Regions from separate parts of the Butyricicoccus sp. AF35-5AC genome, predicted to be linked through region 2. Evidence: predicted binding sites of a transcription regulator. Region 2 holds the regulator's gene; the other holds the start of a gene.
The links. The regulator Rex, encoded in region 2, represses fermentation and respiration genes when NADH is low (regulators of the CRP and FNR family bind a similar motif). The targets are predictions, from matches to a motif close to ATTGTTAANNNNTTAACAAT.
Positions count from the first base shown of each region.

Region 1: a site for Rex is predicted at 2,114-2,133, ahead of DWZ82_RS14305 (acyl-CoA dehydrogenase). Genes of this name have one in related genera too.

Region 1 is NZ_QUDX01000021.1:10,796-16,537, reverse strand. It holds gene acrB (acryloyl-CoA reductase electron transfer subunit gamma) at 5-805, opposite strand; gene DWZ82_RS14305 (acyl-CoA dehydrogenase) at 827-1,978, opposite strand; gene asnB (asparagine synthase (glutamine-hydrolyzing)) at 2,332-4,161, shown strand; gene DWZ82_RS14295 (heme-degrading domain-containing protein) at 4,221-4,679, opposite strand; gene DWZ82_RS14290 (carboxypeptidase regulatory-like domain-containing protein) at 4,769-5,197, shown strand; gene DWZ82_RS14285 (peptidoglycan-binding protein) at 5,212-5,742, shown strand, end outside.
Region 2 is NZ_QUDX01000009.1:98,476-104,217, forward strand. It holds gene DWZ82_RS11655 (type III pantothenate kinase) at 1-739, shown strand, start outside; gene DWZ82_RS11660 (aconitate hydratase) at 1,060-2,982, shown strand; gene DWZ82_RS11665 (isocitrate/isopropylmalate family dehydrogenase) at 3,089-4,246, shown strand; gene DWZ82_RS11670 (redox-sensing transcriptional repressor Rex) at 4,286-4,942, shown strand; gene metA (homoserine O-acetyltransferase MetA) at 5,020-5,742, opposite strand, start outside.

The DNA.
Region 1 (5,742 bases), on a different contig from region 2:
TCAATCAGATAATATGCTTCTTCAGCAGTTCAGCCGCCAGAGTCTCACAGGTAGCCTTGTCAGCGCCCTCGAGCATCTTGCCCTGACCCTTCTGCGGGGGAGTGAAAGACTTGAAGATATTGGTGGGAGAACCCTTCAGACCAATGGTGGTCGGATCGATCAGCGGATCGTCCTTCAGGGTGTTGTAATCATATACGGAAACCGGAGCGGAGTAGCAGTCCATGATGCCGCCGAGGGACATGTAGCGGGGCTCGTTCAGCTCCTTAATGCAGGTCAGCAGGCACGGGGTCTGGGTCTCGATGGTCATGTGGCCGTCCTCGAGCATACGCTTAACAACAACCTTGTCGCCATCCTTCTCGATGCCGGCAACGTAGGAAACCTGCGGGATGTCCAGCTTCTCAGCGATCTGAGAACCAACCTGAGCGGTATCACCGTCGATAGCCTGACGGCCGCAGAATACGATGTCGTCCTTCTCCAGGCCAACCTTCTTAACAGCAGCAGCCAGGATCTGGGAAGTAGCAAAGGTATCGGAACCGCCGAACTCACGAGCGGAAACCAGAACGCCTTCATCAGCGCCGCGAGCGATCAGCTCACGCAGCATGCCCTCTGCCGGGGGAGGACCCATGGTAATAACAACGACCTTGCAGCCGGTAGCGTCCTTCAGCTTCAGAGCAGCCTCTACAGCGTTCAGGTCGTCCGGGTTGGTGATGGTCTGCATGGATGCACGATTCAGGGTGCCATCGGGATTAACAGCAACCTTGCCGGAGGTATCCGGAACCTGCTTTACACAAACAATTGCCTTCATAGTTCAGTTTTCCTCCTTTTCTTAGCGCAGAACCTGACCAGCGATGACCATTCTCTGAACCTGAGAAGTGCCCTCGTAGATCTCGGTGATCTTAGCGTCACGCATCATGCGCTCCATCGGGTACTCACGGATGTAACCGTAGCCGCCGTAAATCTGTACGCACTTGGTGGTAACGTCCATTGCAACCTCAGAAGCGTACAGCTTAGCCATAGCAGCTTCCTTGGTGAACGGCAGACCAACATCGTGGTTGAATGCAGCACGGCGAACCAGCAGACGAGCAGCGTCGATCTGAGTTGCCATGTCAGCTACCATCCACTGCAGGCCCTGGAACTTGTCAAGGGTCTTGCCGAACTGTACGCGCTCCTTCATGTACTGGATAGCCTTATCCAGAGCGCCCTGTGCGATGCCCAGAGCCTGAGAAGCGATACCGATACGGCCGCCGTCCAGAGTCATCATAGCGATCTTGAAGCCGCCGTTCTCCTTGCCCAGCAGACGGTCTGCCGGCAGATGAACGTCCTCGAAGATCAGCTCAGCGGTCTGAGAACCACGGATGCCCATCTTGTGCTCGATCTTGCCGATGGAGAAGCCCGGGTCGTCCTTGTCAACGATGAACGCAGAAATGCCCTTGTTGCCCTTGGTCTTGTCGGTCATAGCAAATACAACGTAGGTATCTGCACGGCCGCCGCCGGTGATGAACACCTTGGAGCCGTTCATGATGTAGGAGCCGTCCTCCTGCTTAACAGCAATGGTCTGCTGTGCAGCGGAGTCGGTACCTGCGTTCGGCTCGGTCAGGCCGAATGCACCGATCTTGGCGCCTTCCTTCGGCTCGATCAGCGGACGCAGCCACTTTTCCTTCTGCTCCGGGGTACCGAAAGCGTAAATCGGCCAAGCACCCAGGGTGCCGTGAGCGGACATAATGCCGCCGGTGGTACCGCATACGCGGCTCATCTCTTCGATAGCGATAGAATAGCAGATATAGTTACCGCCGGAGCCGCCGACTTCCTTCGGGAACTGAATGCCCATCAGGCCGTACTTCATCAGCTTCTGAACGGTTTCCTCCGGATAGCGCTCTTCCGCATCGATCTCAGCTGCGATCGGCTCTACTTCATTCAGAGCGAACTCGCGGCACATCTTCTGGAACAGTGCTTCTTCTTTTGTAAGCCTAAAATCCATGCCATAAACCTCCCAAAAATAAATAATAGCGGACACGCACAAAAACACAGCGCACACGGTCATTGGCCGCAGCGCCGCGCCCAGCGAGGTCCTTGTTTGGAGCATGTCTATCTCTATTATATCGTTCGGAAACCATTTGTCAAGGATTTAACATTCTTTTTACTGATAAAATCCGCACTCCATTTTTTGTGCGTTTCTGCCAAATGTCGGCAGGAACGAACGCACATTGCACGCAATCCTCATCCTGTTCTGTCGCCGCTTATATTTTTTAGAAAAATTACGATTTCACTTCATATTTTTCACATTTAATACATATAACAGAAGGAAACCATCAATCAGAGGAGGAATCGCCTATGTGTGGTATCGGCGGTTTTGTCGATTATGAACGCGACGCACGCCGCGGCGGACCGATCCTTCACGGAATGAAGCGAACGCTTACGCCGCGCGGGCCGGATGCCGAAGGCACGTATTTTGACGAGGACACAGCGCTTATCCATCGGCGGCTGATCGTCATTGATCCGGAGGGCGGCAAGCAGCCAATGTGTTCTCCCGACAGAAATACTATCCTTATATATAACGGAGAGTTATATAACACGCCGGAATTGCGTACAGAACTTATGTCACGCGGTCACGAGTTTGTCGGACATTCGGACACTGAAGTGCTGCTGCACGCCTATCTCGAGTGGAAAACCGACGCATTTGCGCGGCTGAACGGCATTTTCGCCTTTGCCATCTGGGAGAAACGCGAACGCCGACTGACGCTCTGCCGCGACCGACTGGGCGTGAAACCGCTGTTTTTCGCTCCCATTCGCAACGGTCTGACCTTCGGTTCGACCATTGACACCGTGCTGTGCCATCCGGAGATCGAGCCTGCGCTCGACGAGGATGGTCTGCGCACGCTGCTGCTGCTCGGTCCGGCTCGCCCGCCGGAATCCGGTGTTTTTCGGCAGATTTCCTCACTTATGCCCGGGCATTTTGCGGTTCTTACGCCGGAAGCCTTCACCGATCACACCTACTGGAAACTCGAGGCGCACGAGCATGAGGACGACCTGCCGACTACCGTCGAGCGCACGCACACGCTCATCTGCGATGCCGCCCGCCGTCAGCTGGTCAGCGATGTGCCGCTGGCGTGTTTCCTGTCCGGCGGACTGGATTCGTCCATCCTGTCCATGCTGGCGGCGAAAGATTACGCGGCCCGCGGCGAAACGCTGCATACCTGGTCGGTGGATTATCGGGACAACGATAAATATTTTACAAAGAGTATATTTCAACCTAATAGTGACGATTCGTATATTGACCAAATGGTGGATTTTCTCAGTACGCACCATCATCGCGTTGTGCTCGAGCCGGAGGCACTGTGCGCGGCCCTGCTGCCCGCGACGGATGCACGTGCGCTGCCCGGCATGGCGGATGTGGACTCCTCCCTGCTGCTGTTCTGTGCGGCCGTCAAGCGCGGCGGAACCACCGTTTGCCTGTCCGGCGAGTGCGCCGACGAGTTATTCGGCGGCTATCCGTGGTACCACCGTGAGGAAATTCTGTTTGAAGATACGTTTCCGTGGTCACGGTCGGTCGGTCTGCGGCTGGGTCTGCTCACACCGGATGCCGTTAGAAACGGCGAGGAATTTGTGCACCAGCACTACCGCGACACCTGCGCCCGCGCACCCAGGCTGCCGTCCGATGACAAAAAAGCAGCCCGGATGCGTGAAATGTTCGTGCTCAATCTTGACTGGTTCATGGCGACCCTGCTCGACCGCAAGGACCGCATGAGCATGTACTCCGGTCTTGAGGTTCGCGTGCCCTTCTGCGACCACCGCATTGTCGAATATGCCTATAACATGCCGTGGGACTTCAAGTCGCTCGAGGGACGCGAAAAGGGCATCGTGCGCCGCGCCTTTGCCGATGAACTGCCCAAAGAGATCGTTTACCGCAAGAAAAGTCCGTATCCGAAAACCTTTCATCCGGTTTATACCCGCTTGTGCGCGGACTATGTCCGCCGTATTTTCGAGGATAACACCTCGGTCGCCGCTTCCCTGTTCGACCGGAATGCCGTACAAAAACTCATGCAGCGACCGGAAAGCCTCGCCGAACCGTGGTTCGGACAGCTGATGCGCACCCCGCAGATTTTCGCGTATATCATCCAGCTTGACCGATGGTTCCGGCATTATCATGTCAAAATAGTATAAAAATAATGGAGAATGAAAAATGATACGTTCATCTTCCATTCTCCATTTAAAATGCTCAATTATGCGAAATACTCCGCCAGTGTGTTAATGATAAGCTGATGATCATCCACATGATCCGGATAACCGGAAACGCAGATGGAACCGATCACGCCGGTACCGCGCAGCCGGATCGGGAAACCGCCGCCTGCGGCGTACTCGTTCGGGTCGAGCTTGCGGTCCGCGAAGGTCTCACCTGCGTCCTCCAGCTCTGCGAAAAACCGCAGCGAGGACGTTTCCATCAGGTCAACCGCGTTGCGCTTGCGCGCGAGCCACAGTTCGCTGTCCGGCTTTGCGCCCTCACCGAAGCAGCGGAACACGACCAGACCGTTCACCGTAATCTCAACCGCAACCGGCTGCTCCTTTGCGTTTTCATGCAGCTTGAGGCCGATTTTCAGCGCATCCTCGCGCGAAAAATGCTCAAACTGAAACTTCTCCTCCTGCTCTGCACACATGGAGATCATTGTTTTGTAATCCTGCATACTGTCCCCGCCTTTCGAGATTTTGCCGCCTTTGCGGCTGTTACCTTTAGTATATCTGTTTTTCCACCTGCTGACAAGGAGGTTTTTTTATGGCTGAACTGACCGACGGCACCGCCGAACTGCGTGTACTCGTCACGACCGCGTTAGGCGCACTGCCGCTTGAAAACGCCATCGTTTCGGTCTCCACCGCGCCGGATGATACCGGCATGCGCACGCTGCTTTACTCGGTCACGACCGACTCCGGCGGCATGACGCCGTCCATGATACTGACAACGCCGCCGCGTAGCAACTCGCTGAGTCCGGGCAGCGGTCCGCCGTTTGCGGTCTACACGGTCGAAATCTCCGCCGAGGGCTACACGCCGCTGACCGCGCTGCACATCGCCATGTTCTCCGGCGTGCCGACCATGCTGCCCGTGGCGCTTACACCGCTCGCGGAAAACCAGAGCTTCGCGCAGACCGACCTGACCGCCACCGGTGCGCCGCAGGCACTCGATCCCGAGTTGCCGGAGAATCCGTAAAAGGAGGGATTGCTTTGCCCGAACCCTATGTTTCCATACCGGAAACCATCACGGTGCACCTCGGTGCGCCGTCCTCGAATGCGCAGAATATCACCGTACCGTTTGCCGATTACATCAAAAATGTTGCCTCGTCCGAGATTTATCCGACCTGGCCCGAGCAGGCCATCCGCGCCAACGTGTACGCACAAATGTCCTATGTGCTCAACCGTGTATTCACCGAATGGTACCGCGCGCAAGGCTACGATTTTGACATCACCAATTCCACGCGGTATGACCAGTCCTTTGTGCCCGGACGGGATATTTTCGAGAATATTTCCACCATCGTAGACGATATGATCGGCACTTACCTCACCCGCGGCGATTCCATCGAGCCGCTGTTCACGCAATACTGCAACGGCACGACCGTCACCTGTCCGGGCGGGCTTAGCCAGTGGGGAACCGTGCCGCTGGCCGAGCAGGGACTTTCCGCCGAGCAGATCTTGCAGTCGTTTTACGGCAGCGACATCAATTTCGTCACCGGTGCACCGCTCTCGCCCAATCTCGGC
Region 2 (5,742 bases):
GGATGAGCTGGGCATGCTGATCGCGCAGTATTATCACTTCCACGAGATCAGCTGCGCGGAAACGACGGCGGTCGTGATCGCATCGGTCGTGCCGCCGGTGATGTATACGCTGATCAATGCCATCCGCAAGTATCTGTTTGTGCAGCCGGTCATTGCAGGCCGCGATGCGGATATCGGCATTGAAAACTGCTATGCCAACCCGCGCGAGGTCGGCGCGGACCGACTGGTCAACGCGGTTTCTGCGGTTCGCAAGTATGGCAAGCCGCTCATTATTGTGGATATCGGCACGGCGACTACCTTTGACGCCATTGACGAGAACGGCGCGTATCAGGGCGGCGCGATTTTCCCAGGTCTGAAGGTGGCGATGGAGGCGCTGTTCCTCAAGGCGTCCAAGCTGCCGCGCGTGGACATCGAGCGCCCGGAGAATGCCATCGGCAAGACTACCGTGCAGTCCATGCAGTCCGGTGCGGTGCGCGGCTATGTCGGCGCGCTGACCGGCATTATCACGGATATCCAGAAGGAGCTGGGCGGCAAGGCGAGAGTCGTCGCTACCGGCGGCATGGGCCGCATGATGGCGGAATACTGCGACCTCATTGACGATGTGGACCCGAACCTGACGCTCGAGGGTCTGCGTCTCATCTACGAGAACAACCGCGAGGCGTTTGAAAACCGCAAGCTGGATATGACCAGCAGCGTCATCGAAGTGACCGAGGAAGGTACATGGCAGGAGAACAAGTGAGTTGAGCTGCCGCGGAACCGCTTTTTCAGCAAACACAAGTAACTTTCTGCCGAAAACAGTAATTCTGCTGAAAAAACGCAGAAAAAGGCTTGAACTTTTTCAAATCACTGCGGTGAAAAGTGCTTTGCAAAACCGATAGAATGTTGTAAAATAGAAGTGGTTTCGTGTATGCGAACACCACTTCTATTTTTGTTTTTGGGCACGGTGTGGGTTACACCGTGGAGAAGGCTGTGGAAGCCGCAACCACCCATTCTGACGAGAATGGGGCGCGAAAGCGAAAGCCTTTCGCGTCGGGACATAAAGGAGCGAAGGAAACACACATGGGTATGACAATCGCGCAGAAGATTTTGAAAGCGCACTTGGTAGACGGCGAAATGGCACTGGGTCAGGAGATCGGTCTCAAGATCGACCAGACGCTGACGCAGGATGCCACCGGCACGATGGCTTATCTCCAGTTTGAGGCGATGGGCGTCGATCAGGTCAAGACCGAGCGCTCGGTCGCTTACATTGACCACAATACCCTGCAGTCCGGCTTCGAGAATGCGGACGACCACAAATATATCGGTTCTGTCGCTAAGAAGCACGGTATCTACTATTCGAAGGCAGGCAACGGCATCTGCCATCAGGTGCATCTGGAGCGCTTCGGCGCACCGGGCAAGACCCTGATCGGCTCGGACAGCCATACGCCGACCGGCGGCGGCATCGGCATGCTGGCGTTCGGTGCCGGCGGCCTGGACGTTGCAGTCGCAATGGGCGGCGGCGCGTACTACATTCCGATGCCGAAGATGGTCCGCGTCAACCTGACCGGCAAGCTGTCGCCGTGGGTATCTGCGAAGGACGTTATTCTGGACGTACTGCGCCAGATGACCGTCAAGGGCGGCGTCGGCAAGATCGTAGAGTACGCAGACGAGGGCGTAAAGACCCTGTCCGTACCGGAGCGTGCCACCATCACCAACATGGGCGCTGAGCTGGGCGCTACCACCTCGATCTTCCCGTCCGACGAGGCAACCAAGAAGTTCCTCGAAGCACAGGGCCGCGGCGACGTATGGGTACCGCTGTCCTCCGACCCGGACGCAGAGTATGACGAGGAGTACACCGTAGACCTGTCCGCACTCGAGCCGCTGGCAGCTATGCCGCATATGCCGGATAACGTCAAGAAGGTATCCGAGATCGGCGAGATCAAGGTAAACCAGTGCTGCATCGGTTCGTGCACCAACTCCTCCTATTACGACATGATGAAGGTCGCTTCCATCCTCAAGGGCAAGACCGTAAGCCCGGAGGTTTCGCTGACCATCAGCCCCGGTTCCAAGCAGGTATTCAATATGCTGGCGCAGAACGGCGCTCTGGCGGATATCATTTCGGCTGGTGCGCGTATCCTTGAATGCGCCTGCGGTCCCTGCATCGGCATGGGCCAGTCGCCGGAGTCCGGCGGCGTATCGCTGCGTACCTTCAACCGCAACTTTGAGGGCCGTTCCGGCACCCAGGATGCACAGATCTTCCTCGTATCTCCGGAGGTTGCAGCAGCGTCTGCACTGACCGGTGTGCTGACCGATCCGCGCACCCTCGGTGAGATGCCGGAGATCGAAATGCCCGAGCATTTCACCATCAATGACAACATGATCGTAAAGCCGGCCGAGAATCCGGCTGAGGTTGAGGTCGTTCGCGGCCCGAACATCAAGCCGTTCCCGCTGGGCAAGGCACTCGAGGCATCCTACACCGGCAAGGTCGTTCTCAAGACTGAGGACAACATCACCACCGACCACATCCTGCCGGCCGGCGCAAAACTGCTGCCGTACCGCTCGAACGTGCCGTACTACTCCAACTACTGCTTTATCAACGTCGATCCGGAGTTCCCGTCCCGCTGCAAGGAGCAGGGCGGCGGCGTAATTGTCGGCGGCGCAAACTACGGTCAGGGCTCGTCCCGTGAGCATGCAGCGCTCGTTCCGCTGTATCTGGGCGTAAAGGCCGTACTGTGCAAGTCCTTCGCACGAATTCACAAGGCAAATCTGGTCAACTCCGGTATCATCCCGCTGACCTTTGCCGATCCGGCGGATTACGATGCGATCAATCTGCTGGATGAAATCTCTCTGCCGAACGTGCTCGAGGAAGTGAAGAACGGCGAGCAGGTCACCGTTGTTTGCGGCGGCAAGACCTTCAAGGCCGACTGTGAGGTTTCCGAGCGCCAGCGTCACGCACTGCTTGCAGGCGGCACGCTGCTGTACGCACGTCAGCAGAGCAAGTAAGTCAAGACGTTATGCCGACCGGAGAGCCAAGCGGGTTCTCTGGTCGGACTTGACAGCCATATTTTCTTTTGTTAAAATAATATCAATGGTGTAGGAGGACAAAACCATGTCTATCGACCAGTCTGTTCTGGATAAATTTGAGGCAGTTGTAGAGAGCCAGCGCAAGCGTATCATGGATATGAAGGCGCAGGACGATTTTATTGATTACTCCAAGCTGGACAAGCTGATCATCGGCGTGTGCGGCGGCGACGGCATCGGCCCGATGATCACCGGCATGGCCCAGCACGCGCTGGAGGTTCTGCTGGCGGACAAGGTAAAGGCCGGTAAGGTAGAGTTCCGCGTGATCGACGGTCTGACCATCGAGCGCCGTGCCGAGCTCGGCTGCGCTATCCCGCCCGACGTTATGGAAGAGCTGAAGAAGTGCCACGTTATCCTGAAGGGTCCCACCACGACTCCGCGCAAGGGTGATCCGTGGCCGAACGTAGAGTCCGCGAACGTTGCAATGCGTAAGGGTCTCGACCTGTTTGCCAATGTGCGCCCGGTAAAGGTACCTGAGCTGGGTATCGACTGGACGTTCTACCGTGAGAACACCGAGGGCGGCTACGCTGTCGGTTCGCAGGGTGTGCAGATCGACGACGATCTGTTCATCGACTTTACCGTAGCTACCTCGCAGGGCTGCGAGCGTATCGCTCGTCTGGCCTTCGACTATGCACGCAAGACCGGCAAGAACCGCGTTTCCTGCGTCACCAAGGCGAATATCATCAAGACCACCGACGGCAAGTTCCTCGATACCTGCCAGAAGGTAGCCAAGGAGTATCCGGAAGTACAGTTTGATGACTGGTACATCGACATCATGACCGCAAAGCTGCTCGATGACAAGCGCCGCCGCGACTTTAAGGTCGTTGTTCTGCCGAACCTGTACGGCGACATCATCACCGACGAGGCCGCTGAGATCCAGGGCGGTGTCGGCACGGCAGGCTCTGCCAATATCGGCAAGCGCTATGCGATGTTCGAGGCAATTCATGGCTCTGCGCCGCGTATGGTACAGGAAGGCCGTGCAAAGTACGCGGATCCGTCCTCCGTACTGCGTGCAGCCGTTATGCTGCTTGAGCACATCGGTGAAATCGAACTGGCAAAGAAGCTCGACCGAGCACTTGATATCTGCATGGTAGAGGAGCACAAGGTTGTTGTTACCGGTCGTGATACCGGTGCAACCGCACAGGAATTTACCGATTATGTGCTGGATACCATCGCTAAGCTGTAATTTACACGAGAAATAGAATTTGAGAGAGGGAGAGGGTCTGTGGAACACAAGCAAGAGGTTTCCAAAGCGGTAATTCAGCGATTGCCTCGCTATTATCGGAATATTTGTGAGCTGAAGGCTGAAGGGGAGCAGCGTATCTCCTCCAAAGCACTGGCAGAGCGCATGGGACTGACCGCTTCGCAGATTCGTCAGGACTTTAACTGCTTCGGCGGCTTTGGTCAGCAGGGCTACGGCTATAATATCGACAAACTGCAGGAGGAGCTGGGTGCGATCATGGGTCTGCGGACCGGCCGCACGGCGATTCTGCTGGGTGCCGGTAACCTCGGTCGTGCACTGCTTAATAACTTTAACTTTTCTGCCAGCGGCTTTGAGCTGCTGTGTGCGTTTGACGCAAATCCGCAGCTCATTGGTCAGCGCTTTGGCGGCCATGAGGTACGCAGCGCGGATACGCTTGCGGAGTTTATTGAGCGCAACAAGCCGGATGTGGCGGTGCTCACCATTCCGCGCGGAGATGCCCCGCGTATCGCACACGGTCTGGTAGAGCGCGGTATCCGCGGTCTGTGGAATTTCACCGGCGAGGACCTTCATTTGGAGGGACTGGGCGTTCCGGTCGAAAACGTGCATCTGTCGGACAGCCTGATGACACTGTGCCATCTGGTCGGCGCAGCAGACGGGGAAAGAGAGCAGAACCTGTAAAACGAAAGGGAGTATCTTTTGATACTCCCTTTTTTGTGCGAAAAAAGCCGCTATCCAATGGATGAGCGGCTTTGGTATTACATTTTGTCCAGATAATACGGTGTTGTCTGGTACACATAGTAGTTGACCCAGTTGGTGTAAAACAGGTTGGCATGTGCCTTCCAGGTCACCAGTACGTCCTCGTTGGGATCATCGTTGCGGAAGTAATGGCGCGGCACCTCCGGGTTCATGCCTTTAGCCAGATCACGCTCATACTCCTTTTTGAGCGTGTCGGCGTCGTACTCGCCGTGACCCAGCACAAAGATCTGACGGCCATTCATTGCCTCTACGATGTGCACACCGGCTTCGTGCGACTCCGCGAGAATGGTCAGACGATCGTTTTTGCGGATGTCGGCGGCACGCACCTCGGTGTGGCGCGAGTGCGGTGCGCAGAAGATATCATCAAAGCCGCGCAGCAGCGGCTCCTTCGGCAGCAGAACATGGTGCTTGAAAATACCGGACATTTTCTCGGGCAGCATGTACTTCGGAATACCGTAGTGATAATACAGACCGGCCTGCGCCCCCCAGCAGATGTGCAGCGTGGAATGAACGTGCGTTTTAGTCCAGTCCATGATCTCGGTCAGTTCCTTCCAGTATTCGACTTCCTCAAACGGCATGGTCTCTACCGGCGCACCGGTGATGATAAAACCGTCATATTTCTGGTCGCGGATATCGTCGAACGTCTTGTAGAAGGTGAGAAGATGATCCTCCGGCGTATTTTTGGAATGGTACGTTTCGGTCTGGATCAGATCGACCTCGAT